2 regions of the Streptomyces sp. NPDC006174 genome follow, and region 1 is predicted to be linked to the other one. Evidence: riboswitches for the same ligand, from Rfam matches in the RefSeq annotation. Region 1 holds a riboswitch; the other holds the start of a gene.

Region 1 (14,680 bases):
CGGCGCTCCAGGAGTCCCTGCGCAAACTGGGCGGCCTGGTCACACCCTGACCGCACGAACGCGACAGGGGCCCCCGCCTCCAGCGGGACCCCTGTCGCCGTGCCTGCTCAGCTGCTCAGTGCTCGTCGGCAAGAATCAGGTAGAGCTTCTTACGGGCGTCGTTGATGACGGTCAGCGCCTTCTGCCGCTGACCGGCCGAACCGGTCTTCCAGACCTGCCCGAACGCCTCCATCAGACCGAAACCGGCCTGGCGGATCTCGTTCACGCCTTCCCAGTCCGCACCGCGCCCGGCCTCTTCCCAGGGCGCCTCGGGACCGGACTCGGCCTCACCGCGCCCGGAATCGGTGAGCGTGAACAGCTTCTTGCCGCCCTCGCTCGCGCTGACGATCAGCCCCTCGTCCTCCAGCAACTGGAGCGTCGGGTAGACCGAACCGGGGCTGGGCTTCCACGCCCCGCCGCTGCGCTCGCCGATCTCCTGGATCATCTCGTACCCGTGCATCGGCCGGTCCTTCAGGAGGGCCAGGATCGACGCGCGCACATCACCGCGCCGCGCCCTCCCCCGACCGCCGCCCCGGCCACGCCCACCACCGAAGGGCCCGCCACCGAACGGCGGCCCGAACGGCCCGAAGGCGGCGCGGCGGCCGTCGTGACCACCTCGACCGTGACCGTGATGACCGGGCCCGTAATGCCCCGGTCCGTGCTCATGCTCGTGCTCGTATCCGTGTGAACGCATCGCTACGCTCCCTCCATCGTTGATCTGTCGCGATATCTCAACGATATATCGGAAGCTATCGCCTGGCAAGGCGCTGCCCCGGGCGGCGGCCGTAATCGCCTTTCGCCTCTCGCCACCGAGCGCTAGCGTTCCGGACGACGAGTGACCCACGAGGGAAGCGGTGAGGCATGCCCGGTCGCCCGAGCGCGCGTTGACGTCGTAGGCCGAGACCGGCACGTCATCGCGTGCTGCCTCTGAGGTCGCGGCACAGCGAGCCCTTCACTCCGTCCGAGGCCCGGGCGCGCCTTCGCGCGCCGGGCCGGCGGTCCTCGTTCCGGCAACTCCAGAGGTTTCCGTGCCGTCCTCCGCGTCCTCCTCCGTGCCGTCCTCCGTGTGGCGGGACTCCGACTTCCGCAGACTCTGGGCAGGCCAGAGCGCCTCCCAGCTCGGCGAACACGCGACGCTCGTCGTTCTGCCGCTCGTCGCCGTCCTGACGCTGCACGCCGGCGCCGGTGAACTGGGCGTCCTCCGCGCTGTGGGGCAGGCGCCGATCCTGTTGCTCTCGCTCCTCGCCGGTGCCTGGGTGGACCGGTGGCGGGCCCGCACGGTGATGGTCCTGACGGACACCGTCCGTGCGGTGGTGCTGGGCGCGGCCGCCGTGGTCGGCCTCCTCGGGCTGCTCGGTCTGCCCGCGCTGTTCGTGGTCGCCTTCACCGTGGGAGCGCTGTCCGTCCTCTTCGACGTGGCCTATCAGGCCTCCCTGGTACGGCTGGTGAGATGCGATCAGCTCCTGGCGGGCAACAGTGCGCTGGAGGGCAGCCGGTCCGCCGCGCAGATCGGCGGGCCGGCGCTCGGCGGCGCGCTGGTGTCGTTGCTCTCGGCGCCGGTCGCCGTGGCCTCGGGCGCGTTCTTCTTCGTGGTGTCGTTCGTATCCCTGCGACAGATCCGCCGGGCCGAAGCCGTACCGGAGCACCACGAACGCGCCCCATGGATCCGGGACGGCCTGCGCTTCGTCGCCGGACATCCTCTGCTGCGGGCCGTCTGCCTCGCCTCGGCGGCCTTCCAGTTCTTCTTAGCCGCCACGATGACCGTCTACCTGCTCTTCCTCCCGCGCGAACTGCACCTGACGGGCGCCACCATCGGCCTCGCCCTCGCGGCGACCGGCCCCGGCGCCCTCCTCGGCTCGGTCCTGGCCGCGCGGCTGCCGGGCCGGTACGGCCATGGCGTGGTGCTGGTGTCCGCCGCGGTGCTCGGCAACGGCGCCCTGCTCTGGGTGCCCGCGCTGCACGGCTCATCGGCGGTGACGGTGCCCGCGCTCCTGGCGGTCGACTTCGTGTTCGGGACCTTCGGCCAGCTGGTGAACGTCACCGTCATGTCGGTACGGCAGGCCGTCACGCCGGACGGGATGCAGGGCCGCGCGGCCGCGACGATCACCTTCGCCGGTATGGGCCTGACTCCGCTCGGCTCGCTGCTCGGCGGTGTCCTCGCACAGGAGTGGGGGCTGCGCACCGGCCTCCTGGTGGCGGCCGCAGGCATGATGCTGTCGCCGGCCGTCATGGCCGCGTCACCACTCGTACGCCTGGGCCGGAGGCTCCCGCCATGACCTGCGCCACAAGGCCACGAGGAGGACCGAGCCAGCCCGGTCAGCCCCGTACCGACAACCGCCCGCCCTCGCCCGCCGATCCGGGAACTCCGCACCCGGACGGCTGAGCCGCCTCCTCGGCCAGGCGACTCAGGTCACCCTTCCCTGCCGCCACGGAGGCCTGCTACAGATGGTGCGGTTTCCCCGGCATCCACCCGGAAGCACCACCATGAGCCAGGACCAGCACACCGCCCTCGTCCCCTTCTCCATCGACCTGACCTTCGTGGAAGCCCGGCGACGGGCCGCGGTCGTCGCCGCGCTCGGGCCCGCCTGGGATCCGGTGGCCGCCCTCCGCGGCGAGGACGAGGCCTACGCCCTGCTCCACTCGGGCCTCGACGCCGAGCAGCAGCGCACCTACGACCGGCTGGTGGCCGCCGGTGTCCTGCCGGGCGAGGACCAAGGCCGTGCGGCTCCTCATTGATCCGCAGGCGGACATCGCCCGCCGCGCCTGGGTGACCTGTCCCGCCTGCGACGACGCCCGCCACTGCGCGACCTGCGCGGACCGCCGCACCAGCGGCGAGCACTGACGCTACCTGATCTCCAACAACGGTCCGGTCCTGCACCTCCAGTGCCCCGGCTGTACGCACACCTGGTCGCTCGACACCCGCCCGGGCCGCGCCCACTGCTCCTGAACCGCCGACGCCCGCCTGGTGGACGAGCAGGCCAGGAACCCGCGATTGGCCTTGGTCCACGGCCGCGCCACCGCTCTACGGTCGCCTCATGAGGATTCGTATCGTCGACGCGTTCACCGACCGCCCCTTCTCCGGCAACCCCGCAGGCGTACTCCTGCTGGAAACCGCCGCCTTCCCGGACGCCGAACGGCTCCAGGAGATCGCCACCGAGGTCAACCTCTCCGAGACCGCCTTCGCCCACCCGCTGCCGCCCGGCGGCGAGGCCGACTGGGCGCTGCGCTGGTTCACGCCGGCCACCGAGGTCGACATGTGCGGCCACGCCACGCTCGCCACCGCGCACGTCCTGCACACCACCGGCCGGGCCACCGGCACCGTACGGTTCACCGCGCGGTGCGGGATCCTCACCGCCACCGCCCACCCGGACGGCTCCCTCACCCTCGACTTCCCCACCGCACCGCTCCGCGAGGAGACCGCGCCGCCCGGCCTCGCCGAGGCGCTCGGCGCGGAGCCGGTCTCGGTCCACGACACCGGCGAACACATCGGCGACCTGCTCGTGGAGCTGCGCGACGAGGCGACCGTACGGGCTCTGGCCCCGGACTTCGCCGGCCTCGTGGCCCACTCGCGGCGCGGCGTCATCGCCACGGCCGCCGCCGAGGACCCCACGCGCGGATACGACTACGTCTCGCGCGGCTTCTTCCCGGGTGTCGGCATCGACGAGGACCCGGTGACCGGCAGCGCCCACACCGCGCTGGCCCCGTTCTGGTCGGCCCGCCTCGGCCGGGACGACCTCACCGGACTGCAGGCCTCGGCCCGCTCGGGGTTCGTACGCACCGCACTGCGCGGCGAGCGCACCCTGCTGACCGGCGCGGCGGTCACCGTCATCGACGGCGAACTGCTGACCACCTTCTGAGGCCTGGAGCAGGTCCCTACGGCGTCGGCAGCCAGTCCACCTTCCCCGCGAGCAGCGCGTACCCGACGAACGCCCCGATGTCGAGCAGCGTATGGGCGACGACCAGCGGCCCCACTCGGCCCCAGCGCCGGTACAGCAGCACGAAGACGACGCCCATCACCATGTTGCCGATGAAGCCGCCGATGCCCTGGTACAGGTGGTAGGAGCCGCGCAGCACCGAGCTGGCCACCAGCGAGGCCATCGGGGCCCAGCCCAGCTGGTCCAGCCTCCGCAGCAGGTAGGCGACGACGATGACCTCCTCCACCACGGAGTTCTCCGCCGCCGAGAGGATGAGCACGGGGAACTTCCACCAGACGTCGGGCAGCGACTCCGGTACGACGGTGAGGTTGAAGCCGCTCGCTCGGGCGACCAGGTAGAAGGCGAGCCCGGCGCTGCCGATGCCCGCCGCGACCAGCGTCCCGCGACCCAGGTCGAACCAGGGCCTGGTGCGGTCGAATCCGATCGTCCGCAGACCCGCGCCCTCCCTGATCAGGAGGTGCGCCACCAGCGCCACCGGCACCAGGGCCGTTGCGATTCCGAACATTTGCCAAGCCAGATCCAGCCATGGACGGCCCGGTGCGTACGAACCGTTCAGCGTCGCCGCCTGGTCCTTCAAACCGCCCGGTTTCGTCAGTGATCCGACAAAACTGATGAGCGCGGAGACCGCACTCGCGCCCAGCGAGAGTGCCAGGACCAGCACCGTCTCCGACCGCAAGATCCTTCGTGATACGCCCTCTTGGGGATAATAATCAGCCACGCGCCCCGCCTCCACCGGTCCACCTGCCTTTTGTTCTGCAATCGCGTCTCATCCCGCCCACCGTCCCGCTAGGGTCTCGAATGCAGGTACGAAGATCATGCGCGACAGGCCGGGGGACGACCACCATTGCCGATGGTGCGGTCCCCCTTTTCCTTGTTCACCGTTCATGATTCGTCTTCAGGGGGGCACCACCGACATGGGACGCCACAGCTTGCCCGACGCCCACGCGCCGGAGGAACGCGGGGGCACGTCTCCCCGGCGCCCGCGTCGCACCGTCGCCGTCGCCGTCGCCACGCTGCTCGTCCTCGCGGTGGCGACGGGAACAGGAGTGGCGGTCAACAGCGGCCTGCTGTCGTTCTCCGAGTCCTGCGAGGACTCCGCCGTACGCCTGTCCCTGGCCGCCTCACCGGACATCGCGCCGGCGGTCCGGGACATAGCCGAGCAGGCCCTCGCGGACGAGGTGAGACCCGACGGCCACTGCCTCGACGTGGAGGTCGTGGCCCGCGACTCCTACAAGGTCGCCGACACCCTCGCGAGCCAGGTGGTCACCGCCGCCCTCACCTCGGACAAGGTCCGCCCCGGCACGGCAGATCCGGCGCGCAGCGCCACCGGCCTCCTCGCTCTCACCAGCATCGGCGGCTCTTCCGCACAGCAGGGCGGGGACAGCGACACGCGGGTCGCGGAGACCGCGAAAGTGCTGGCCGAGCGGATGTCGGACAGCGACGCGCAGGTGCTGGAGACTCTGGCGCGGAGCGACGCGGGCGCCGAGGACGGCAATCCGAGACGCAACCAGGCGGTCCTCATATCCGAGCAGGCCGCCTTCACGCACAACGCGGAGGCGACCGGCGGCGGCAAGCTCAACCTCTTCTACCCCGAGGACGGCACCCCGCTCCTCGACTACCCGTACACCCTGGTCGACGAGGAGAAGCTGCCCCTCGCCCAGTCCCGTGCGGCCCTGCGTTTCATGACCCTGCTCAACGACAGGAGCTCGCGGGCCGTCCTCTCCCGGTACGGGTTCCGGCCGCCGAGCGGGGCCGCCGAGGACACCGTCGTAGCGTCGGCGGGCGGCAAGTCACCGCAGCCGTACGCCACTTCGGCGGCCGAACCACCGTCCGCGAAGCAGCTCCAGGAGATGCTCGGGATGTGGACGATCACCGTCCAGAGCGCCCGGCTGACCACGGTGGTCGACGCCCCCGGCTCCATGTCCACCCTGGTGCCAGGACGCGGCTTGTCGCGGATGGACGTCACCAAGGAGTCGCTCATCCAGGCACTCACCCAGTTCACGCCGGACGACGAGATCGGCCTGTGGGAGTTCGCCACGACGCTGGACGGCGCGAAGGACTACCGCAAGGTCACGGAGACCCGCCGGCTGGGCGACCCGGTCCAGGGCGGCTCGACCCACCGGGAGAAGCTGTCGGCGGCGTTCGCGGGGCTGCAGCCGGTGCCGGGTGGGGCGACCGGGCTGTACGACACGACTCTGGCCTCGTACGAAGAGGCCCGGTCGACCTTCGTGAAGGGCAAGTTCAACGCGCTGGTGATCCTCACCGACGGCTCCGACCAGGACGACGACGGCATCTCCCGGAGCGCGCTGATCGACCGCCTCAAGGAACTGGCCGACCCCGAGCGCCCGGTCCCGATCATCGCCATCGCGGTGGGCCCGGACGCCGACCGCGAGGAGGTCGCCGAGATCGCGCGGGTCACCGGCGGCGACGGCTACGAGGTGAGCGACCCGGCGGAGATCCAGGCCGTCATCCTCCGGGCCATCATGGCCGCCGGCCAGAACGGCCGCGCCGCCCAGGAGTGAGGGCGGCGCCCCGACCGGAACGCCGCCCTCGTCCGCGTACGAAAAGAACCTGCCGCCGTACGCGAGCCCGCCCGCCCGCGTACGACCGTGCCTCAGGGCGCCGGAAACCCCACCGGCCAGGTGTGCACCGGCTCACCCGCGTGCATCAGCTCGGCATAGCGCCGGGTCGTCGCCGCCAGTGCCGCCTCCCGGCCGAGCCCGGCCTCCAGCGCCCGGCGGTACGTGGCGACCTGCCAGGAGGCCCCGTTGACCCGCCGCTTGCAGCGCTCCTCGATGACGCCGAGGTACCGGTCCCGGTCGGCCGGCTCGATCTGCCAGGCATCGAGCCCGGCCGCGGCCAGCGGCAGCAGCTCCTCCTGTACGAGCTGTACGGCGGGGATCTTGGCCAGTCCGCCGGTACGGCCCGGACGCGGCCAGAGCAGCTCGGCCTCGATGCCGTGGCGGCAGGCTTCGGTGAAGTTCTCGGCGGCGGCCTCGAAGGGCAGCTTGCTCCACAGCGGCCGGGACTCCTCGGCGAGCGCCCGGACGAGCCCGTAGTAGAAGGCCGCGTTGGCGATGACGTCCGTGACGGTGGGCCCGGCCGGCAGGACCCGGTTCTCCACGCGCAGGTGCGGGACACCGTCGGCGACGTCGTACACCGGGCGGTTCCAGCGGTAGACCGTCCCGTTGTGCAGGACCAGCTCGGCCAGCTCCGGCACACCACCCTCGTCCAGGACCCGCAGCGGCTCCTCCTCCTCGCAGATCGGCAGCAGCGGCGGGAAGTAGCGCAGGTTCTCCTCGAACAGCTCGTACGCGGAGGAGATCCACCGCTCTCCGAACCACGTCCGGGGCCGCACCCCCTGGTTCGCCAGCTCCGGCGGCCGTACGTCGGTGGCCTGCTGGAACAGCGGCGGCCGGGACTCGCGCCAGAGCTCCTTGCCGAAGAGGAACGGGGCGTTGGCACCGAGCGCGATCTGGACGGAGGCGATCGCCTGCGCGGCGTTCCACACGTCCGCGAACCGGGCCGGCGTCACCTGGAGGTGCAACTGGACCGAGGTGCAGGCCGATTCGGGCGCGATCGAGGGCGAGGAGCAGACCAGGTGGTCCACGCCTTCGATATCCAGGGCGAAATCCTCTCCGCGGGCCGCCGCCATTTGATCGTTGAGCAGCGTGTAGCGGTCCACGTCCGAGAGATTCGCCGAGACCACGTCGTGCTCGCCGAGCGTCGGCAGGATTCCGATCATGACGATCCCGGCGTCCACCTCACCGGCCTTGCGGTGGGCGTACGCGAGACCGGTCCGCAACTCCTCCGAGAGCTGATCGAATACCCGGCCGCCGAGCCGGTGCGGAACGATATTTACTTCCAGGTTGAACATCCCGAGTTCGGTCTGGAAATCCCGGCTCGCGATGCGCTGGAGCACTTCCTGATTCATCATCCGGGGCAGACCGTCGGAGCCGGCGAGATTCAGCTCTATCTCCAGCCCCATCAGATTTCGCGGACGGTCGAACCTCCGCTCCTCCAGCAGTCTGCCCAGTCCCTCCAGGCACTGGTTGAGCTTGGTCCGGTAGGCCTGCCGATCGGACAGGTCAACGGCTCCCGCCACGACCTTCTCCCCCATCGAGGGGTCCCTCCTTCAGTGGTCGGCCCGCCGACCGGGCCGCGCGCATCACGATCGATAATGCCCAGTGGGAGTGATCCGTAACGCCCCACAGCCCACCGGAAACCCGCTAGGCTGAGTGAAGGAGACCGGGGGCACATTCCGGAGGCACGCGGCGAGCGGCATTTTCGTCCGGAGAGTGCGTGGCGGAATCACCGATGAGTTTCGGCCTACCGCTCCGCTGAAAGAGGTGCAGGCCGAAGCGGAAAACGGTCGATCAAATCACCAGGAAACCCGCATTCCGAAGTCCGGATGTCGCCTTGCGCGAAATATGCCCGGCAGCTAGCGGAAACACTGTGTGAACACGTGTCGTATAAACTCCGCCTGACGAGGCAGAGAGTTGACGCAACCGGCCCGTCATCGGCCTCCTCTGGCCCCGCACGCCGACAACGCCGTCTGCACCCGCCCACGCATCACCGTGTCTCCAAGTGAGAGGCGACCCACTATGCCGCTGCATGTCCCCTCGGCTCCCGCGCCCGCCCTGCGCAGTGTTCTCGCGGCCCTCGGTTCCCCCACCGCGGTCCGTCAGGCGCGCACGTCCGCCCTCCGGTCCGCCCAGGGACCGCTCAGCCCCGAACTGCCGCTTCCCGTGCACGTCCTGGACCGGATCGCTCCGACCAGAACCGTACCTCGAACCCGTCTGGCGGCCTGGCGCTTCCTGATCCGGAGCGAGGGCCGGGCGATCGCCGCCGCGGACACCATGCTCACTCCGGACGGCTGGAGCTTCTCGCACTTCTTCGAGGGCCCGTATCTCACCTCGACGGAGCTGGCGGTCCGCCAGGCGGAGGTCTCGCCCACGGCGTACCAGGCGAGACTTCTCTCCATGCCGGAGCTGTACATGCTCACGCTCTGGCTGCACGACAACCCCGGCGACGATGCCGACGACGCCTCCACCGGAGTGCTCGCCCCGACCGATGTCCTGGTGCCGCTGGCGCCGGCGCCGCCGGGCATCGCCGCACACCGGCCGCACCGCGTCGCCGATCTGCTGCCCGTCATGACCCTGCGCGTGGCACCCGGACCGCTGCTCAGCTCGGCCTGACCGGCGGCCGGGAGGGACAGGCCCCCGCGGTGACCCGTACGCCCCTCGGCGGAACGGGCCACCGCGGGGGCTCCCTCTTACCCACTCGGACTAGCCCGGTCCGGCCACCCCGAACCACCCGAAGTGACAGTGCAGTTGCGGTGAACCGTCCGCCCGGGTGATGCGTCATGAGAGGAGTACGGGAGCTGCAGCGAAATCCCTGCGGAATCACCCCCGTAGGGCAACACTGGGACCGGACCGACTGATACGGGGGCGGCCATGAACCACTCATCCAGCCGCAGGACACTCGACTCGACGCAGCGAAAGAACCCATCCATGTGCCAGCACCAACCACCCTGCCCCACCGCCGACTCCGCCGACCGGGAGGCGGCCCGCCTGACGGCCCACCACCCGGAACAGGGCTGGAGCCTTCTGTGCAACGGCGTCCTGCTCTTCGAGGACACCGGCGAGCTGCTGCCGGACGGGCAGATCATCGCACCGCACCGGCCGTTGGCGGCGGGCCGCGTGGTGAAGGCCGCCTGAGACCAGCCGTACGGAACGGACCAGGCTGTACGGAGAAGGGGCCGGCCCGGGGAACTCCCCGCACCGGCCCCGACGCATGTCAGCCGTACGCCCCTGAGGGTCAGCCGTCGTACTCCTCCAGCGGCGGGCAGGAGCAGACCAGGTTGCGGTCGCCGAAGGCGCCGTCGATACGGCGGACCGGCGGCCAGTACTTGTCCGCGGCGGAGACACCGGCCGGGAAGACGGCCTCCTCGCGGCTGTAGCCGTGGTCCCACTCGCCACCGAGTGCGGCGGCGGTGTGCGGGGCGTTGGCGAGCGGGTTGTCGTCCGCGCTCCACTCGCCGGACGCCACCTTCTCGATCTCGGCGCGGATCGCGATCATGGTGTCGCAGAACCGGTCGAGCTCGGCGAGGTCCTCGCTCTCGGTCGGCTCGATCATCAGCGTGCCGGCCACCGGGAACGACATGGTCGGCGAGTGGAAGCCGTAGTCGATCAGGCGCTTGGCGACGTCGTCGATGGAGACGCCGGTCGCCTTGGAGATCGGCCGCAGGTCCACGATGCACTCGTGCGCGACCAGTCCGGCCGGGCCGTTGTACAGGATCGGGAAGTGCGGCTCCAGGCGCTTGGCGATGTAGTTGGCGGCCAGCACGGCGACCTGCGTGGCCCGCTTGAGCCCCTCGCCGCCCATCAGACGGACGTACGCCCACGAGATCGGCAGGATGCCCGCCGAGCCCCACGGGGCGGCCGAGATCGGGCCCACACCGGTCTCCGGGCCCGCGGCGGGCTGGAGCGGGTGATTGGGAAGGTACGGGGCGAGATGCGCGCGGACGCCGACCGGGCCGACGCCGGGGCCGCCGCCGCCGTGCGGGATGCAGAACGTCTTGTGCAGGTTCAGGTGCGAGACGTCGCCGCCGAACTTGCCGGGCTTGGCGAGCCCGACCAGCGCGTTGAGGTTGGCGCCGTCGACGTAGACCTGGCCGCCGGCGTCGTGCACCTCGCCGCAGATGTCGGCGACGTGCTCCTCGAAGACACCGTGCGTGGACGGGTAGGTGATCATGAGGACGGCCAGCTCATCGCGGTACTGCTCGATCTTGGCCCGCAGGTCCGCGATGTCGACCTCGCCGTCGTCGGCGGTCTTCACCACGACGACCTTCATGCCCGCCATGACCGCGCTCGCGGCGTTGGTGCCGTGCGCGGACGAGGGGATCAGGCAGACGGTGCGCTGGTCGTCGCCGTTGGCCCGGTGGTACGCGCGTACGGCCAGCAGACCCGCGAACTCGCCCTGCGAGCCCGCGTTCGGCTGGATGGAGACGGCGTCGTAACCGGTGACCTCCGCCAGGCGCTCCTCCAGCTCGCGGATGAGCGTGAGGAAGCCGTGCGCCTGCTCGGCCGGGGCGAAGGGGTGCAGCGCGCCGAACTCGGGCCAGGTGATCGACTCCATCTCGGCGGTCGCGTTCAGCTTCATGGTGCAGGAGCCGAGCGGGATCATGCCGCGGTCCAGCGCGTAGTCGCGGTCGGCGAGCTTGCGCAGGTAGCGCAGCATCGCGGTCTCGGAGCGGTGCTGGTGGAAGACCGGGTGGGTCAGGATGTCGTCGGAGCGCAGCAGTGCCTCGGGCAGCGCGTCGGCGGCCGAACCGTCCAGCGCCTCGATGTCGGCGTCGGCGCCGAAGGCGGCCCAGACGGCGGAGAGCTGGGCGCGGGTGGTGGTCTCGTCGCAGGCGATGGAGACGTGGTCGGCGTCGACGCGGCGGAGGTTGACCCCGCGCTCGCGGGCGTCCGCGACGATGTCCGCGGCCTTGCCGGGCACCTTGACGGTGAGCGTGTCGAAGAACTCGCCGTGCACGACGTCGGCGCCGGCGGCGCGCAGGCCCTCGGCAAGGATCGTGGCGTAGCGGTGGGTGCGGCGGGCGATCGTGCGCAGTCCGTCGGGGCCGTGGTAGACGGCGTACATCCCGGCCATGACGGCGAGCAGCACCTGTGCCGTACAGATGTTGCTGGTGGCCTTCTCGCGGCGGATGTGCTGCTCGCGGGTCTGGAGGGCGAGGCGGTAGGCCTTGTTGCCGTCGGCGTCGACGGAGACGCCGACGAGGCGGCCGGGCAGGGAGCGGGCGAACTTCTCGCGGACGGCCATGAAGCCGGCGTGCGGGCCGCCGAAGCCCATCGGGACGCCGAAGCGCTGGGTGGTGCCGACGGCGATGTCGGCGCCGAGCGCGCCGGGCGAGGTGAGCAGCGTGAGGGCCAGCAGGTCGGCGGCGACGGTGACGATCGCGCCGAGCTCGTGGGCCTGCTCGATGACGGGCTCGATGGCGCGCACGGCACCGGAGGCGCCCGGGTACTGGAGCAGGACGCCGAAGACGCCGCGTTCGGCGATCTCGGCGGGGATGCCGTCGCTCAGGTCGGCGACGACGACCTCGACGCCGGTCGGCTCGGCACGGGTCTGGATCACCGCGACGGTCTGCGGCAGGGTGTCGGCGTCGATCAGGAAGACGCCGTTCTTGACCTTGCCGACGCGCCGGGCCAGCGCCATGGCCTCGGCGGCCGCGGTGCCCTCATCGAGCAGGGAGGCGCCGGAGGTGGGCAGTCCGGTCAGCTCGGCGACCATCGTCTGGAAGTTCAGCAGGGCCTCCAGGCGGCCCTGGGAGATCTCCGGCTGGTACGGCGTGTAGGCCGTGTACCACGCGGGGTTCTCCATGACGTTGCGCAGGATGACGGGCGGCGTGAAGGTGCCGTAGTAGCCGAGGCCGATCATCGGCGCGAGCACCTTGTTGCGGTCGGCCAGCGACCGCAGTTCGGCCAGCACCTCGGCCTCGGTGCGGGCCGAGGGAAGGTTCAGGGCCTCCGCACTCTTGATCACGTCGGGCACCGCGGCGGCGGTCAGCTCGTCGAGGGAGCCGTAGCCGACCTGGGCGAGCATCTTCGCCTGGGCCTCGGCGTCCGGCCCTATGTGACGCTGCTCGAACGGAATGCCCTGCTCCAGCTGGGAGAGCGGAGTGCGACGGGGGGTCATGGTGGAGGCCTCCTGGTCTGTCACGACCTGCGAGGGGCACCACGGCGCGGGTGCCCGAACGGCCTCCCCCTCTGTCATCTCAACCTGAGAGCTTCACCGGCGCGCCCGGAGGCGTGCCGACTTTCACCGTCGGTGAGGGTCGATCCGTCCCGGCATCTGCCCGCACGAACCCGCCCTGCTTTCCAGAGTGACCTCGTCCGTGCGGTACGGGGGCCTGAGAGATTCCGGGGAGGATTTGCTCCTTCGGCGCCTCCGGATTCTGCACCGGAGGACTCTCCCGCACGGGGTCAGCAGCCATGTGCCAGCCTACCAGCGGCCATCCCCGCGGAGCCCTCGAGTGGCCGACGCCACGGATCTGCACTTGTCTGGTGCTGGTGGAGCGACAGGGGATCACCTGGCGGTGACGAGGGATCCCTTGAGCCAGTGGCGACCAGTGGGAGGCACCGTGCAGACCGACATCGACCCGCGCCGACTGATCGGCCGCAAGGCGTTCGATCGCAGGGGCGCCAAGATCGGAACGGTGGACGAGGTCTATCTCGACGACGCGACCGGCGTGCCCGAGTGGGCGGCCGTACGCACCGGCCTCTTCAGCCGGGACGCCTTCGTCCCGCTGGAGCCCAGCGAGTTCGTCGAGGACGCGCTGCGGGTCCCCTTCGACCGCGCGCTGATCAAGGGCGCCCCGGACTTCGGCGTCGGCCGACACCTCTCTCCGGAGCAGGAACTGCAGCTCTACCGCCATTACGGTCTGGACTCCCCGCCGGCCACGGAGACCGCTCCCGACCGCGACTTCGGCAGGCTGGCCGGCCAGGAGGAGTAGTCGACCGGGTCGCGGACCAGCGGCAGCGGGTCGGCCGGGCTCAGCTCCGGGTCGTCGATCCGGAACGTGACGACCCGGCCGACCGGCCCGCCGGGCTCCTCGAACCGCACCGTCACCCGCCCCACCCCACTCCCCTGCACCCAGCCGTGTCCGTGCACCGCGTGGCGTACGTCGTGTCCGGCGGGCCAGCGCCGGGCGGCGAGCTGCTCGGCGCTCTCGGGCTCCTCCTCGACCGGCTTCTTGTCTCCGTCGGCGACCGGCTTCTCGGGCTCCGGCGCCCGCTCCGCCAGCTCCCGGGCGTCGGCGGCCTGCGCGAACAGGTCCTCCTGCGTGAAGTCCGCGAGCCCCGTGACACCCACGCCGAGCAGCCGTACGCCGCCGGTGGTGTCCACCGCCTCCAGCAGCCTCGCCGCCGCCTCACGGACCACCGTGGGGTCGTCCGTGGGGCCTCTGAGGGTCTCGGAGCGGGTTAGCGTGGAGAAGTCGTACCGGCGCACCTTCAGCACCACCGTGCGCCCCGACCGCCCGGCGGACCGCAGCCGCTCCACGCACCGCACAGCCAGCCGCTCCACCTCCGCGCGCACCCGCACCCGGTCGTGCAGGTCCACGTCGAAGGTGTCCTCGACCGATACGGACTTGGCGTCCCGCTCGGCGACCACCGGCCGGTCGTCGAGCCCCAGCGCCATCCGGTAGAGCCCGTGGCCGTGGGCCTTGCCGACCAGCCGTACGAGTTCCGCCTCGCCGGCCTCAGCGAGGTCGTGGACGGTGGTCATGCCGGCGCGTCTCAGGTGGTCGCCGGTGGCGGGCCCGACGCCGGGCAGCGTCCGTACGGACATGGGGGCCAGCAGCTCGCGCTCGGTGCCCGGCTCTATGAGCACCAGCCCGTCCGGCTTGGCCTGCTCGGAGGCGATCTTGGCGAGCATCTTGGAACCGGCGAGCCCGACCGACCCGCTCAGCCCGGTCACCTCCCGGATGGCCGTACGCAACCGCTCCCCCGTCACCTGGGCCGACACCGAGTCGTCCGCCATGCCGCCCGCCTCCAGGTCGACGAAGGCCTCGTCCAGACTCAGCGGCTCCACCAGCGGCGAGAGCCGCCCGAGGAGCTCCATCACCTGCTCGCTCACCGACCGGTACAGCTGGAAGCGGGGCACCAGGTAGGCGGCGTTGGGCGCCAGCCGCCTGG
Region 2 (14,680 bases), on a different contig from region 1:
TGTCCACGATGCCGCTCTCGTCGACGTGGTACGGGACCACGTTGTAGAGCTTGCCGGAGAAGTTGATCTTCATGCCGTGGGTCAGGTGACCGCCGTGGGCCAGGTTCAGACCCATGATCGTGTCGCCCGGCTTCAGCAGCGCGAACATCGCGGCGGCGTTCGCCTGCGCACCGGAGTGCGGCTGGACGTTCGCGGCCTCGGCACCGAACAGGGCCTTGACGCGGTCGATCGCGATCTGCTCGACCACGTCGACGTGCTCACAGCCGCCGTAGTAGCGGCGGCCGGGGTAGCCCTCGGCGTACTTGTTGGTGAGGACGGAGCCCTGGGCCTCCATGACCGCGACCGGAGCGAAGTTCTCCGAGGCGATCATCTCGAGGGTGGACTGCTGACGGTGGAGCTCGGCGTCGACGGCGGCGGCGACGTCCGGGTCCAGGTCGTGGAGGGAGGAGTTCAGAAGCGACATCAGGGGGTTCCCTTAAGGTCTCAGGTCTCAGTTGCCGGAGAACGCGGTGTACTCGTCGGCGGAGAGCAGATCGGCCGGCTCCTCCGTGACGCGCACCTTGAACAGCCAGCCGCCCTCGAAGGGAGCGGAGTTCACCAGCGAGGGGTCGTCCACGACGTCCTGGTTGGCCGCCGTCACCTCTCCGGTCACCGGCGAGTACAGATCGCTGACGGACTTGGTCGACTCCAGCTCGCCGCAGGTCTCGCCCGCGGTCACCGTGTCACCGACCTCCGGAAGCTGGGCGTAGACGACGTCACCGAGCGCGTTGGCCGCGTACTCCGTGATGCCGATCGTGGCCACGCCGTCCTCGACGGCCGACAGCCACTCGTGCTCCTTGCTGTACCGCAGCTGCTGGGGGTTGCTCATGACCTGAATTCTCCTGTACGCGGGGGAGTGCTGATGAACGGTGGTCTTACGGGGTGAGACGGAGGTGCGTCACTTCCGTGACGCCCGAGTGGAGCGAGAAGCCCGGTTTCTTCCGGGATATCACTTCTGGCGCTTGTAGAACGGCAGCGCGACGACCTCGTACGGCTCGTGCGTGCCCCGGATGTCCACGCCCACGCCCTCGGTGCCCGGCGCGGCGAAGGCAGCGTCCACGTACGCCATGGCGATCGGCTTGCCGAGGGTGGGGGAGGGGGCGCCGGAGGTGACCTCGCCGATCACCTTGCCGGCGGGCCCGCCGACGGCGACAACGGGGAAACCGGCGCGCGGGACCCGGCGGCCCTCGGCGATCAGGCCGACCAGCTTGCGCGGCGGGGCGCTCTCGGCGTGCTCGGCGGCGGCCTGGAGCGCCTCGCGGCCCACGAAGTCGCCCTCCTTCTCGAACTTCACGACCCGGCCCAGACCCGCGTCGAACGGGGTCAGCGCCGTCGTCAGCTCGTGCCCGTACAGCGGCATGCCCGCCTCCAGGCGCAGCGTGTCCCGGCAGGAGAGCCCGCACGGGATGAGGCCGTGCGCCTCGCCGGCCTCGCTCAGCGCGCGCCACAGCTGCTCGGCGTGCTCGGGCGCGACGAAGAGTTCAAAGCCGTCCTCGCCGGTGTAGCCGGTACGGGCGATGAGCGCCGGCACCCCGGCGACCGTGCCCGGCAGGCCCGCGTAGTACTTCAGCCCGTCCAGGTCGGCGTCGGTGACCGCCTTCATGATGGCCGGCGACTCCGGGCCCTGGACCGCGAGCAGCGCGTACGCGTCCCGGTCGTCGCGCACCTCGGCGTCGAAGCCCCCGGCCCGCTCGGTCAGCGCGTCCAGCACGATCTGCGCGTTGCCCGCGTTGGCGACCACCATGTACTCGGTCTCGCCCAGGCGGTAGACGATCAGGTCGTCCACGATCCCGCCGTCCTCCTGGACGATCATCGTGTAGCGGGCCCGGCCGTTGCCGACGGTGGCGATGTTGCCCACCAGCGCGTAGCTCAGGAAGGCCGCGGCCTCGGGACCGGTGACGGTGATCTCGCCCATGTGCGACAGGTCGAAGAGACCGGCCCGGGTGCGTACGGCGTTGTGCTCGTCGCGCTCACTGGCGTACCGCAGCGGCATGTCCCAGCCCGCGAAGTCGGTCATGGTGGCGCCGAGCGAGCGGTGCAGCGCGTCGAGGGCGGTGAGACGGGGGGCAGTGCTCATGGATACGGCTCCAGGGCATGACGACGTCAGGACGAATCCTCCCCATCTGTCATCGGAACCTGAGAGGTTCGCCGATAGCCCCTGACGGGGTATGCCCCTGGGGGCGCCCCTGTTCACAGGGCTCGGCTTGCACCTTGGGTGGAGCCGCAGAGCGGCCCGCTTTTCAGATCTGCCTCATCCACGCGGTACGGGGCCTGAGAGATTCAAGGGAGGATCTTGCTCCTTCGGCGCCCGGCTCACACTGTGGCCGGAACTCTCCCGCGCGGATTCGAACGGCCGGTATGCAGTTGGCGCGGTCATCATCGCACGCATTGCGCTCCCGTGGGGAGGCCGGTCCACAACGGGTGGATGAACGGCGAGGACGGTTGTGGAGCCTTGCCCTTTCTTTACACTTCAGGATCAGGCCTGGCCGGCCCGACAGCAGGGGGATGGGCGATGACGTTGCAGCGGTCGGTACCGACCGCGGGGACCGCGCACAGCGCGATGCCCGCACAGCCCGGCGCACCCGTACAGGAGCTGATCACCGAGCCCGCGCCGGTGGTACGTGATCTGCGCGGGCGCACGGGCCACGCTCCGTACAGCCTCGACTTCACCTCCGGCGACATCGTGGTCGTCTCCGGGCTGCCCGGCGGTGGCAAGTCCACCGTGATCCGGCGGGCGGTGGCCGGCCACGCCATCGACTCGCAGAACACCCGCGACCGCTGGGCCGCCGCTCTGCCCCGCTTACTCCCGTACGGCCTCTACCGCCCGCTGGTCCGCGCCGCCCACTACCTCGGGCTCTGGGCCGTGCTGCGCTCCGGCGCCTCGGTCGTCGTCCACGACTGCGGTACGCAGACCTGGGTACGGAACTGGCTCGCCCGGCACGCCGCGCGCCGGGGCCGCACGCTGCGCCTCCTCCTGCTCGACGTGGACCCGGAGACCGCCCGACAGGGCCAGCGCGAGCGCGGCCGCGGCGTCTCCGGTTACGCCTTCGCCCGGCACCGGCACGCGGTGGGCCGGCTGATCCGCGACACCGAACGCGGCGCGCTGCCCGCCGGCTGCGCCTCGGCGGTGCTGCTGGACCGGGAGGCCGCGACCGCGCTGGAGCGGATCACCTTCACGGACGCCGACGACCCGGCCGACCGCTCCGGTTAGGGTTCTGGCCGGAACAACGCCAGCAACGACCGCCGAGAGAGGCACAGAGGCAGTGGACATTCCGGCACCGGCCCAGGCGCACCCCCAGCACGCGTGGCCCGCCAACGAGCTCGAAGAGGTGCTGACCGCCTCCCTCGGCGTCGCCGACGCGGGCGGCCGCCTGGTCGAGGTGCTCGGCCGCAGCTCGGTCTGGGTGCCGCTGCCGAACGGCGGTTCGCCCGCCAGCGCCGACCTGGACCTGCCGATGATGGACATCGACGGTGCCGCGTACGTCCCCGTCTTCAGCTCCGAGGGCCAGTTCCTCAGCTGCGTCGGCAGCCGCATGTCCTTCGCCGTCGCGCCCGCCCGCGACTTCGCCCGCGGCCTGCCGCCGCAGGTCGGCATCGCGGTGAACCCGGGCGGCGCGGTCGGCATCCCGCTGCCGCCGCCCGCCGTCGCCGAGCTCTGCCGGGCCGGACGCACCGCTCTGGACGGGCCCGCCGGCGGCGGCCGGGTCAAGCTGTACGAACCGGACTGGCAGCAGGACCCGGTCGACTTCCTCACCGCCGTCTCGGCCGAGTTCGAGGCCACCGGCGTGGTCTCCACCGCCCGCCGCGCGCTCGCCAGCATCGAGGGCGGCGACCCGGTCCTCTTCGTCGGCGTCGAGTTCGCCACCTGGGACGGCGCGGGCCAGAGCGCTCCGATGGACGCCCTGGGACGGGCGCTCGGCCGCGTCGAGGTGCCGTGGCCGGTGAACCTGGTCCTGCTGGACGTGGCCCAGGACCTGGTCGGCGACTGGATGCGCGAGAAAGTACGGCCGTTCTACCGGCGCGAGGGCCACTGACCGCTCGGTGACCGCGGGTGCCGGCCGACTGTGGCGTCAAGTCGGTGTCAGAAGTGGCGCATAAGCTGGTTTGATGGCGAGGCCGCTCCCGTGTGCCCGGGAGCGTCGACGGAACGATGAGGGGCGGGACCCAGGGTGAGTGCGTCAGGCACTGCGGCGGCCGGTCAGGTCGAGCACATGCTGCGCCAGGTCAGCCCCGGGCGTTACGACGCCTACGAGGCGCTGCTCGCGGCCCTCGCCGACGGCCGGGTCTGGATGCTGCTCTGGCACGGCACGGCCGGTTCACCGGACGCGCAGTACGGCTCCATGGAGGTCGACGGCCTCGGCTACGCGCCGTGCGTCACCTCCGCGCAGGAGCTCTCCGCCAGCGGCTGGAGCCGGTCCCACGAGCTGGTCTCCGGCCGGGACATCGCCCGCACCCTCTTCCCCGACCGCTGGGGCATCTGGCTCAACCCGCACGCCCCCGGCGGCGGCGTCGGCATCCCCTGGCTGGACCTGCGCCGGATCTCCACCGGCCTGGACCGGCTGCCCGCCGGCCCGCTCCGGCTGACCGAGCCCGCGCTGGAGCTCCCGCAGTTCTACGCCCAGCTCACCCAGAACGCCCACCGCACCCCGGCCGTCCGCTCGCTGCGCCGCGCCTGGGTGCATCCCGCCGTCGGCGTCCCGTACCTCGCGATCGGCCTCGATCTGTACGACACCGGGCGGGAGTCCGTCGACGCGGTGCGGACGATGATGCGGCAGTCGGTCGGCGCGGTCCCCGACGGGCTGCCCGTCTCCACCGTCGCCATGTCGGACGAGTACGACCCGGTCGCGATGTGGCTGCGCGCCAACACCCGTCCGTTCTACGACCGCGAGCCGCACGCCCCGGCCGGCCCGCCGCCGACCGCCGCGCCCGGCTACGGGTACCCGCCGCAGCAGCACCGCTGACCTGCGGGTCCGTCCGCCGTCGCCGATCCGGCGTACGGGACCGTCCGCTCCGAACTCCTCCAGATGTCCGGCTCGTCAACCGGGCGCGGAGGGATGTCCCGGAACTGGACGGTTTGGCAACTGTCCGGGTCTCGACTAGGTATCACCGCTATCCGGACTGTTCTCTTGCCATGGACCCCGTCTGTAGTGTGCGGCCATCAAACCTCACCACATGGCGAACCAGGGGTGGACCCATGCGCATATTCAAGTCCCGGGCTGTCCGGGCGATCACGACAGCGGTCGCTGTCGGTCTGATCGCCACGGGCTGTTCCAGCGAGCGGGACGCGGGCGGAGCCAAGGGGGGCGACAAGGACACCTTCGTCTTCGCCGGATCCGGTGACCCCGGCTCCCTCGACCCGGCCCTCGCGAGCGATGGCGAGACGTTCCGCGTCACCCGCCAGGCGTTCGAGGCGCTGCTGGAGCACGAGCCCGGTGGCAGCAAGCTGGTCGGCGGCCTCGCCGAGAAGTGGGAGAGCGACGCGGCCGGCAAGGTCTGGACGTTCAACCTGCGCCAGGGCGTGAAGTTCCACGACGGTGAGGCGTTCAACGCCGCCGCGGTCTGCGCGAACTACGACCACTGGTTCAACTGGAAGGGCACGTACCAGTCCAGCGCGGTCTCCTACTACTGGCAGACCATCATGGGCGGGTTCGCCAAGAACGAGGACGCCGAGGCGCCCAAGGCGAACTACAAGTCCTGCACCGCCAAGGACGAGAACACGGCCGTCATCGAGGTGAACGAGCCCTCGGCGAACCTGCCGGGCGGATTCTCCCTCCAGGCGCTCGCGATCCACTCGCCGAAGGCGATCAAGGAGTACGAGAAGCAGGACGCGACCGCCAAGGGCGACGCGATCACGTACCCCAAGTACAGCCAGGAGGCCGGCACGGTCGCCGGCACCGGCCCGTACAAGATCGTGAAGTGGAACAAGGGGAACAAGGAAGTCTCCCTGGAGCGCTTCGACGACTACTGGGGCGACAAGGCCAAGGTGAAGAACCTGGTCTTCCGCACCATCTCCACCGAGGAGACCCGCCGCCAGGCGCTCCAGGCGGGTGACATCGACGGCTACGACCTGGTCGCGCCGGCCGATGTGACGACGCTGGAGAAGCAGGGTTACGAGGTCCCGACCCGTGACGTCTTCAACATCTTCTACGTCGGCATGAGCCAGGGCGCGAACCCGGCGCTGAAGAAGCCCGCGGTCCGTCAGGCGATCACGCACGCCATCGACCGCGAGAACCTCGTCAACACCCAGCTGCCCGAGGGCGGCAAGGCCGCGACCCAGTTCATGCCCGACACGGTCGCCGGCTTCTCCGACAAGGTGAAGACGTACCCGTTCGATACCGCCAAGGCGAAGAACCTCCTCAAGCAGGCCGGCGAGGAGAAGCTGAGCGTCGAGTTCTGCTACCCGACCGAGGTCACCCGCCCGTACATGCCTGCCCCGCAGGACATGTTCGAGCTGATGAAGGCCGACCTGGAGAAGGCCGGCATCACCGTCAAGCCGAAGGCCATGAAGTGGGCCCCGGACTACGTGGACGGCGTCGAGGCCGGCTCCTGCGCCCTGCACCTGTTCGGCTGGACCGGTGACTTCAACGACGGCTACAACTTCATCGGCACCTGGTTCGCCAAGGCCGAGAAGCAGTGGGGCTTCAAGGACAAGAAGGTCTTCGACGCCGTGAACGCGGCCTCCAAGGTCACCGACACCGCCGGTCGCACCGAGGCCTACAAGAAGGCCAACGAGGCGATCATGGAGTACGTCCCGGGCGTGCCGATCTCGTCGTCCCCGCCGGCCATCGCGTTCGCCAAGAACGTCAACCCGCCGAAGGTCTCCCCGCTGACGCAGGAGAACTTCGCCGAGGTCTCCTTCAAGTAATCGCACACCAGCGGGTCCGCCCGGCCACAGCAACCAGGTGGCCGGGCGGACCCGCATCGACGCACGTGAGAAAGGGGCATGCGGGGTGCTGCGACTCGTCGTCAGAAGACTTCTCCAGCTCATTCCCACCCTGCTCGGCCTGTCGGTCCTGCTGTTCCTCTGGCTGAACCGACTGCCCGGCGGACCCGCCTCAGCGATCCTGGGCGAGCGGGCCACCGAAGCCGAAGTGGCGAGAATCAACCGTGCACTCGGGCTCGACGAGCCGGTGCACGTCCAGTACTGGCGCTTCCTCAAGCGCATCTTCGAGCTCGACCTCGGAACCTCCACCCAGACCGGCCAGCCGGTGTGGGACGAATTCGCCCTGCGCTTCCCGGCCACCGTGGAACTCAGCGTCGCCGCCATCCTGATCGCCGTGGTCGTGGGCATCCCGATGGGCTACCTCGCCGCCAAGCACCGCGGCGGCTGGCTGGACGTCGCGTCCGTCTCCGGATCGCTGCTCGGCATCTGCATCCCGGTCTTCTTCCTGGCCATGCTGCTGCGCGGGATCTTCTCCGTCCAGCTGGGCTGGTTCCCGAGCCAGGGACGGCTCACCACCGGGCTCAACGCCACCGACATCACCGGGTTCTCGGTCCTGGACGGGTTGCTGACCGGCGAGTTCGACGCGAGCTGGGACGCGATCATGCACCTGGTCCTGCCCGCCGTCGCGCTGGCCTCGATCCCGCTCGCCGTCATCGTCCGGATGACCCGCGCCAGCGTCCTGGAGGTGCTCGGCGAGGACTACATCCGCACCGCCGAGTCCAAGGGCCTGGACAAGCGGGTCGTCCGCGGACGCCATGTGCTGCGCAACGCGCTGCTGCCGGTGATCACCGCGGTCGGCCTGCTGACCGGCAGCCTGCTCTCCGGTGCGGTGCTCACCGAGTCCGTCTTCGACTTCGGCGGCATCGGCTCGTTCATCCGTACCGCGATCGACGGCCGCGACTACCCGGTCCTCGTCGGGTTCATTCTCTTCATCGCGATGGTGTACGTGCTCATCAACCTCCTGGTCGACCTCGCGTACAGCATCATCGACCCGAGAGTGCGGGTGCACTGACGTGACGATCATGACCAACAAAGCGAACAAGATCGACCGTCTCGCCGAGCTCACCCAGAGCTCCGAGTCCGTCGCCGGCACCAGCCTCTGGCGCGAGGCGTTCCGCCGGATGCGCTCCAGCAAGATGGCGATCATCGGAGCGGCGATCATCGCCGCCTTCGTCCTCGTCGCCATCGTCGGCCCGATGCTGGCTCCGCACGGTCCCACCGCGCAGAACTGGCGCAGTGAGGTCTTCCCGAACCAGGGCAAGTTCGTCGGCATGCGCGGCGAGAACTGGTTCGGCCTGGACCACCTCGGCCGCGACATGTTCTCGCGCTGGCTCGTCGGCGCCCGGCAGACCCTCCTCGTCGGTGTGGTCTCCATGCTCATCGGCCTGATCATCGGCGCCGCGGTCGGCATCCTCTCGGGCGCCGCCGCCACTCTCGGCGGCAAGGTCGGCCAGCGCATCGACACCGTGGTCATGCGCTTCACCGACATCATGCTGTCGCTGCCGTCCCTGCTGCTGGCCGTCTCCATCGCGGCGGTGCTCGGACAGTCGCTGACCACCGTGATGATCGCCGTCGGTGTCGTCCAGATCCCCATCTTCGCCCGCCTGCTGCGCGGTTCGATGCTGGTGCAGGGTGGCGCGGACTACGTGCTCGCCGCGAAGGCGGTCGGTATCCGGCGCAAGCGGATCGTGCTGACGCAGATCCTGCCGAACTCGCTGAGCCCGGTGATCGTCCAGGCGACGCTGAGCCTCGCCACCGCGATCATCGAGGCGGCGGCCCTCTCCTACCTGGGCCTAGGCAACCCGGACCCGGCCGTTCCCGAGTGGGGCGTGATGCTCTCGCAGGCGCAGCGCTTCTTCGACAACGAGCCGATGATGGCCGCCTATCCGGCCATCGGGATCATCATCACGGCACTCGGCTTCACCTTGCTCGGCGAGTCCATGCGCGAAGCCCTCGACCCGAAGTTGCGAGGCTGACGTCCCATGCCACTGCTCTCAGTTGAAGAACTCAGCGTCACCTTCACCGCGCGCGGCCGCAAGGACGCCACCGCCGTGGACGGCGTCTCCTTCGACGTCGACCAGGGCCAGGTCGTCGGCCTGGTGGGCGAGTCGGGGTGCGGCAAGTCCGTCACCTCGCTCGCCCTGATGGGGCTGCTGCCCCGCAAAGGTGTACGGATCGGCGGGCGGGCCGAGTACGACGGCCGGGACCTCCTGACCATCGGCGAGCGCAAGCTCCGCGACATGCGCGGCAGCCAGCTGGCGATGATCTTCCAGGACCCGCTCTCCTCGCTGAACCCGGTCGTCCCCATCGGCATCCAGGTCACCGAGATCCTCCAGCGCCACCGCGGCCTCAAGGGCGAGAAGGCCCGCAAGGAAGCGGCGTCGCTCCTGGACCGGGTCGGCATCCCGGACCCGGACCGGCGGCTCAAGGAGTACCCGCACCAGCTCTCCGGCGGAATGCGCCAGCGTGCGCTGATCGCCATGGCGGTGGCCTGCGCGCCGCGTCTGCTGATCGCCGACGAGCCGACCACCGCGCTCGACGTCACCATCCAGGCGCAGATCCTGGAGCTGCTCAAGGAACTGGTCGACCAGGAGGGCACCGCCCTGCTGATGATCACCCACGACCTCGGTGTGGTGGCCGGCCTCTGCGACGAGGTCAACGTCCTCTACGCGGGCCGGGCGGTGGAATCCGCGGGCCGCCGCGAGCTGTTCGCGCACCCGACCCACCCGTACGCGCACGGACTGCTCGGCTCCATCCCGCGCCTGGACGCGCCGCGCGGCGAGCCGCTCAACCCGATCCGCGGCTCCATCAACGACAAGATCGCCTGGGCCGACGGCTGCGCCTTCGCACCTCGTTGCGACCACTACACGATGGAGTGCCTCACCGGCACCCCCGAACTGACCGAACCACGCGTCGCCGGACACCAGGTGCGCTGCGTCAACCCGGTCCTGCCCAAGGCGGAGGTCCCGGCATGAGCCTGCTCGAACTGGACGGCGTCAAAGTCCACTTCCCGGTCAAGAGGGGCCTCTTCTTCGACCGTACGGTGGGCCATGTCTACGCCGTCGACGGCGTCTCGCTCAGCGTGGAGGCCGGCCAGACGTACGGCCTGGTCGGTGAGTCCGGGTGCGGCAAGACGACGCTCGGCCGCGCGGTGCTGCGGCTGAACGACATCACCGACGGCGCGGTCGTCTTCGACGGCACCGACCTCGCGCAGCTGCCGTCGGAGGAGATGCGGACCTTCCGCCGCCGCCTCCAGATGGTCTTCCAGGACCCGCTGGGCAGCCTCAACCCGCGGCAGAACATCGAGTCGATCCTCGCCGAGGGCATGGCCGCCCACAACATCGGCAAGGACCAGGTCGAGCGCCGGGAGAAGATCAAGGAGATCCTCGCCAAGGTCGGCCTGCCGGCCAACGCGATGTCCCGCTACCCGCACGAGTTCTCCGGCGGCCAGCGCCAGCGCATCGGCATCGCCCGCGCGCTGGTCCTGGAGCCGGACGTGATCATCTGCGACGAGCCGGTGTCCGCGCTGGACGTCTCGGTCCAGGCGCAGGTCATCAACCTGCTGGAGGAGCTCCAGGAGTCACTGGGCCTCACCTACCTGGTCATCGCGCACGACCTCGCCGTGGTCCGGCACATCTCGGACGTCATCGGGGTCATGTACCTGGGCGGCCTGGTCGAGGAGGCGCCGAGCGACGCGCTGTACGCGGGGCCCCGGCACCCTTACACCAAGGCGCTGATGTCGGCCGTCCCGGTGCCGGACCCGGAGGTCGAGGACCGCCGCGAGCGCATCCTGCTCCACGGCGACCTGCCTTCACCGGCCAACCCGCCGGCCGGCTGCCGCTTCCACACCCGCTGCCCGTGGGTGCAGGAGACCAAGTGCGCGACCGAGCGCCCGCCGCTGCTCGACACCGGTGACGGGCACAAGGTGGCCTGCCACTTCACGGCCGAGATCGAGGCCGGGACGGTGAAGCAGACCCTTGCCACCGGCATCGAGGCGGTCGTCGCCACGGAGGCGGTGGCGGCCGAGGCGGTGGAGGTGTCGGAGGGTGAGCCCGCCGAGGAGCCCGAGGCCGGAGGGACTCCCGAGACCGTCGGGACTTCCGAGACCGCAGGGACTCCCGAGACCGTCGGGACTTCACGGGCCGACGCGGCCGTGAAGACCGCCGCCGAGCTGCCCGCGAGCGTGCCGGGCCAGGCCGACGCATCCGACTCCGTACCGGCGGAGGGCGGAGCCAAGGAGTAGGACCGGCACAATTGCCCGGTGCTCACCGAACTGTTCACGCCCTCCGTCCAGCATGCGCTCGATCTCGTCGGGATCTTCGTCTTCGCGATCTCGGGCGCGCTGCTCGCCGTACGCAAGAACTTCGATGTCTTCGGCATCGCGGTCCTCGCGGAGGTGACAGCGCTGGGCGGAGGGCTGTTCCGTGATGTGATGATCGGCGCGATCCCGCCCGCCGCCTTCACCGACCTCGGCTACTTCATCACTCCGCTCTTCGCCGCCGGCCTGGTCTTCTTCCTCCATCCGCACGTGGAGCGCATCCAGGTCGGCGTCAACGTCTTCGACGCGGCGGGGCTCGGCCTGTTCTGCGTGACCGGCACGGTCAAGGCGTACGAGTACGGCCTCGGCCTCACGTCGTCGGCGGCGCTCGGGCTGGCCACCGCGGTCGGCGGCGGCGTGCTGCGGGACGTGCTGGCCAACGAGGTGCCGTCGCTGCTGCGCTGGGACCGCGACCTGTACGCGGTGCCCGCGATCGTCGGCGCCACCATGGTCGTCCTCTGCATCCGCTTCGACACCCTCAACGCCCTCACCAGCGGTACGGCGGTCATCGCCGCGTTCACCCTCCGCCTGCTGGCGCTGCGCTTCCACTGGCGTGCGCCGCGCGCGTACAACCGCTCCTCGGCACGGGCGGAGGAGGCGTAGGCCGGATCGGGCGGCGCGGAAAGCTACCGCTCAGTAACGCCATCCGTGTACCGTGCATGCCATGGCACAGGCAGCGACAGAGGCGGCGGCACAGACCGCTCCGGCAACCATCGGCGACAGCGAGTTCGACCGCGACACCGCGGTCACCCTGCGCGAGGAGGGCGTCTACGACGCGGAGCTCTCCGCGGGCTGGACCATCATCCACGCCGTCAACGGCGGCTACCTGCTGGCGCTGCTGGGCCGCGCGCTGGGTGAGGCGCTGCCGCACTCCGACCCGTTCTCGGTCTCCGCGCACTACCTCACCGCCTCCGTCCCCGGCCCCGCCGTGATCCGGACCCAGACCGTCCGCGCCGGCCGCACGCTCTCCACCGGCCAGGCCTCGCTCTTCCAGTACGCGGAGGACGGCAGCGAGATCGAGCGCATCCGCGTCCTCGCCACCTACGGCGACCTGGACACGCTCCCCGACGACGTACGCACCACCGCGTCGCCGCCCGCCATGCCGGACCGCGACCACTGCCTCGGCCCGAGCGACGGCGCGCCCAAGATCCCCGGCAGCTCCGCCATCACCGACCGGCTCGACATCAAGCTCGACCCGGCGACCGTCGGCTGGGCGGTCGGCGCGCCGTCCGGCAAGGGTGAGATGCGCGGCTGGTTCGGTCTCGCGGACGGCCGCGACCCGGACCCGCTCTCGCTGCTGCTCACCGTGGACGCCCTGCCGCCGACCTCGTTCGAGCTGGGCCTCACCGGCTGGACGCCGACGGTCGAGCTCACCACCCACATCCGCTGCCGCCCGGCCCCGGGCCCGCTGCGCGTCTCCATCACCACCCGCAACCTCGCCGGCGGCTTCCTGGAGGAGGACGCGGAGGTCTGGGACAGCGCCGACCGCCTCGTCGCCCAGTCCCGCCAGCTGGCGAAGGCGCCGCGCGCGAAGTAGATCCCGTGCGCGCCTGGTGCGGCGTGCGAGCGCGCTGGGCAGGCCGTACGCGTACGACGTCTCCCGCGCCCGCCCCGGCTCAGTCCCGGGCGGGCGCCTCGTCGAGTTCTCGGTCCCGGGCGGGCGCCTCGTCCAGCCAGTGCGCGCGGCCGATCGAGACCAGCCGCAGCCGCCGCCGCGCCTGCCGGACCACGTCCCGCTCGTGCTCGGGGCCCGCGTCCAGCAGCGCCGAGGCGGTCATCACCATGTGGTCCACGTAGAACCCGCCCAGCATCAGCAGATCCTCCTCGCTCCACCCGGCGGACCCCGGTTCCACCTCGAGCGCGCACGCCACCTCCTCGGCGAACCGGAGCAGCTGCGCCGCGATGGCCTCACGCACCGGGCCGACCCCTCCGTGCTGCTCGCGCGCGATGAACCGGAAGTGCGCGGGCTGCGCGCCGACGTGCCGCGCTATCACCTCCACGCTGCGGTCCAGCCGCTCCTCGCTGTCGCCGGTCTCCATGAGCACCGCGGCGATCAGCCCGTGCAGGCTGCCCAGCGTCTCCTCCACCAGGGCCACACCGAGCGCGGCGGTGTCCGCGAAGTGCCGGTAGAAGGCGGTGGGCGTGACCCCCACGACCCGGGTGACCTCGCGCAGTCCCAGGCTGCTCAGGCTCTGGTGCTCCAGCAGCAGGAGGGCTGCGTCGAGCAGGGCCTGGCGGGTCTTCAGCTTCTGGGTCTGGCGGACTCCGGCGGTGTGACTCATGCCATTCAGTAAACAACCGTTCTCCGAGTCAAGGAAGGGGCCGGAGGTTTAGGCTGGCAAGTCAGTGAACACTCGTACTCCGAACGGCTTTGTTCGTCGCACCGACTCCGCACAGAGAGGTTCCGCCGTGCTCGTCCTCGTCGCCGCACTGCTGCTCCTGGGCATCGCCCTCGGGGCCGTCGCCCACCTTCCGCTTCCGGTCTCGCTGGCCGCCGCGACGGTGATCGGCTGCTGGCTGCTGATCTTCGCCGTACGGGAACGCCACACCCACCGCACCCGCTGACCGGGCCCACACCAGCACCATGAGCACCCGCCGAGCCCGCCGTACCCGGACCGATCCGAAGGAGCTCGCACCATGACCCTCACTCTCACCGACCGCGCCCGCCGGACGGACGACGTCACCGACCAGGCCGCACCGGAACAGCCGCGTCCGCGCGAGGAGGAGACCGACCCCACCCCGCGCCGGGCCACCGGCCGCGAGGCGGACGGCCTCGCCGTCGCCTCCTTCGTCCTCGGCCTCGTCGGCCTGCTGGCGTTCAACCTGCTGCTCGGCCCCACCGCGATCGTCATGGCGCTGCTCTCGCTGGCCCGCCGTACCCGCCGCCCGCGCCGCGCCTACCTCGGACTCGCACTCGGTGTCGCCGACCTCGTCGTCCTGGCCGTCCTGGTCACCGTCAACGGCACGGTGTCCTGGAACCTGGGCGGCTGACGAGGGCGGTCCCGGACGTGCGGCGCCATGCGCCCGGCACAGGGCTCGTAGAATCGGCCCCACCATGGCCTACCTCGACCACGCAGCGACCACGCCGATGCTTCCCGAAGCGATCGAGGCGATGACCGCCCAGCTCTCCGTCACCGGCAACGCGTCCTCCCTGCACGCGGCCGGCCGCAGGGCCCGCCGCACCGTCGAGGAGTCCAGAGAAACCCTCGCCGACGCGCTCGGCGCCCGCCCCAGCGAGGTGGTGTTCACCTCCGGCGGCACGGAGGCCGACAACCTCGCGGTCAAGGGCCTGTACTGGTCCCGCCGCGACGCCGACCCGCGCCGCACCCGGGTCCTCTCCGGCCCCGTCGAGCACCACGCGGTCCTGGACGCCGTCGACT

What was found. A riboswitch is a leader RNA that binds a small molecule or an ion and turns the genes downstream of it on or off. The one in region 1 is predicted to bind glycine.
Region 2: linked by a shared signal. The riboswitch ahead of gcvT (glycine cleavage system aminomethyltransferase GcvT) and the one ahead of gcvP (aminomethyl-transferring glycine dehydrogenase) in region 1 are both predicted to bind glycine.

Annotation. Positions count from the first base shown of each region.
Region 1 covers NZ_JBEXTJ010000012.1:300-14,979, reverse strand. The annotation lists gene ABZ267_RS25210 (SRPBCC family protein) at 1-50, shown strand, start outside; gene ABZ267_RS25205 (PadR family transcriptional regulator) at 116-733, opposite strand; gene ABZ267_RS25200 (MFS transporter) at 1,068-2,315, shown strand; gene ABZ267_RS25195 (DUF6400 family protein) at 2,524-2,775, shown strand; partial or broken gene ABZ267_RS25190 (hypothetical protein) at 2,759-2,986, shown strand; gene ABZ267_RS25185 (PhzF family phenazine biosynthesis protein) at 3,075-3,896, shown strand; gene ABZ267_RS25180 (CPBP family intramembrane glutamic endopeptidase) at 3,913-4,692, opposite strand; gene ABZ267_RS25175 (substrate-binding domain-containing protein) at 4,889-6,496, shown strand; gene ABZ267_RS25170 (glutamate--cysteine ligase) at 6,589-8,094, opposite strand; gene ABZ267_RS25165 (hypothetical protein) at 8,579-9,172, shown strand; gene ABZ267_RS25160 (DUF5999 family protein) at 9,488-9,694, shown strand; gene gcvP (aminomethyl-transferring glycine dehydrogenase) at 9,795-12,680, opposite strand; glycine riboswitch at 12,873-12,970, opposite strand; gene ABZ267_RS25150 (PRC-barrel domain-containing protein) at 13,126-13,497, shown strand; gene ABZ267_RS25145 (DNA polymerase IV) at 13,419-14,680, opposite strand, start outside.
Region 2 covers NZ_JBEXTJ010000001.1:869,580-884,259, forward strand. The annotation lists gene glyA (serine hydroxymethyltransferase) at 1-463, opposite strand, end outside; gene gcvH (glycine cleavage system protein GcvH) at 491-868, opposite strand; gene gcvT (glycine cleavage system aminomethyltransferase GcvT) at 989-2,116, opposite strand; glycine riboswitch at 2,290-2,387, opposite strand; gene ABZ267_RS03910 (AAA family ATPase) at 2,552-3,250, shown strand; gene ABZ267_RS03915 (enhanced serine sensitivity protein SseB) at 3,303-4,073, shown strand; gene ABZ267_RS03920 (enhanced serine sensitivity protein SseB C-terminal domain-containing protein) at 4,209-5,000, shown strand; gene ABZ267_RS03925 (ABC transporter substrate-binding protein) at 5,234-6,904, shown strand; gene ABZ267_RS03930 (ABC transporter permease) at 6,990-7,994, shown strand; gene ABZ267_RS03935 (ABC transporter permease) at 7,996-8,958, shown strand; gene ABZ267_RS03940 (ABC transporter ATP-binding protein) at 8,965-9,957, shown strand; gene ABZ267_RS03945 (oligopeptide/dipeptide ABC transporter ATP-binding protein) at 9,954-11,225, shown strand; gene ABZ267_RS03950 (trimeric intracellular cation channel family protein) at 11,244-11,903, shown strand; gene ABZ267_RS03955 (thioesterase family protein) at 11,965-12,837, shown strand; gene ABZ267_RS03960 (TetR family transcriptional regulator) at 12,917-13,582, opposite strand; gene ABZ267_RS03965 (hypothetical protein) at 13,710-13,865, shown strand; gene ABZ267_RS03970 (hypothetical protein) at 13,938-14,291, shown strand; gene ABZ267_RS03975 (cysteine desulfurase family protein) at 14,356-14,680, shown strand, end outside.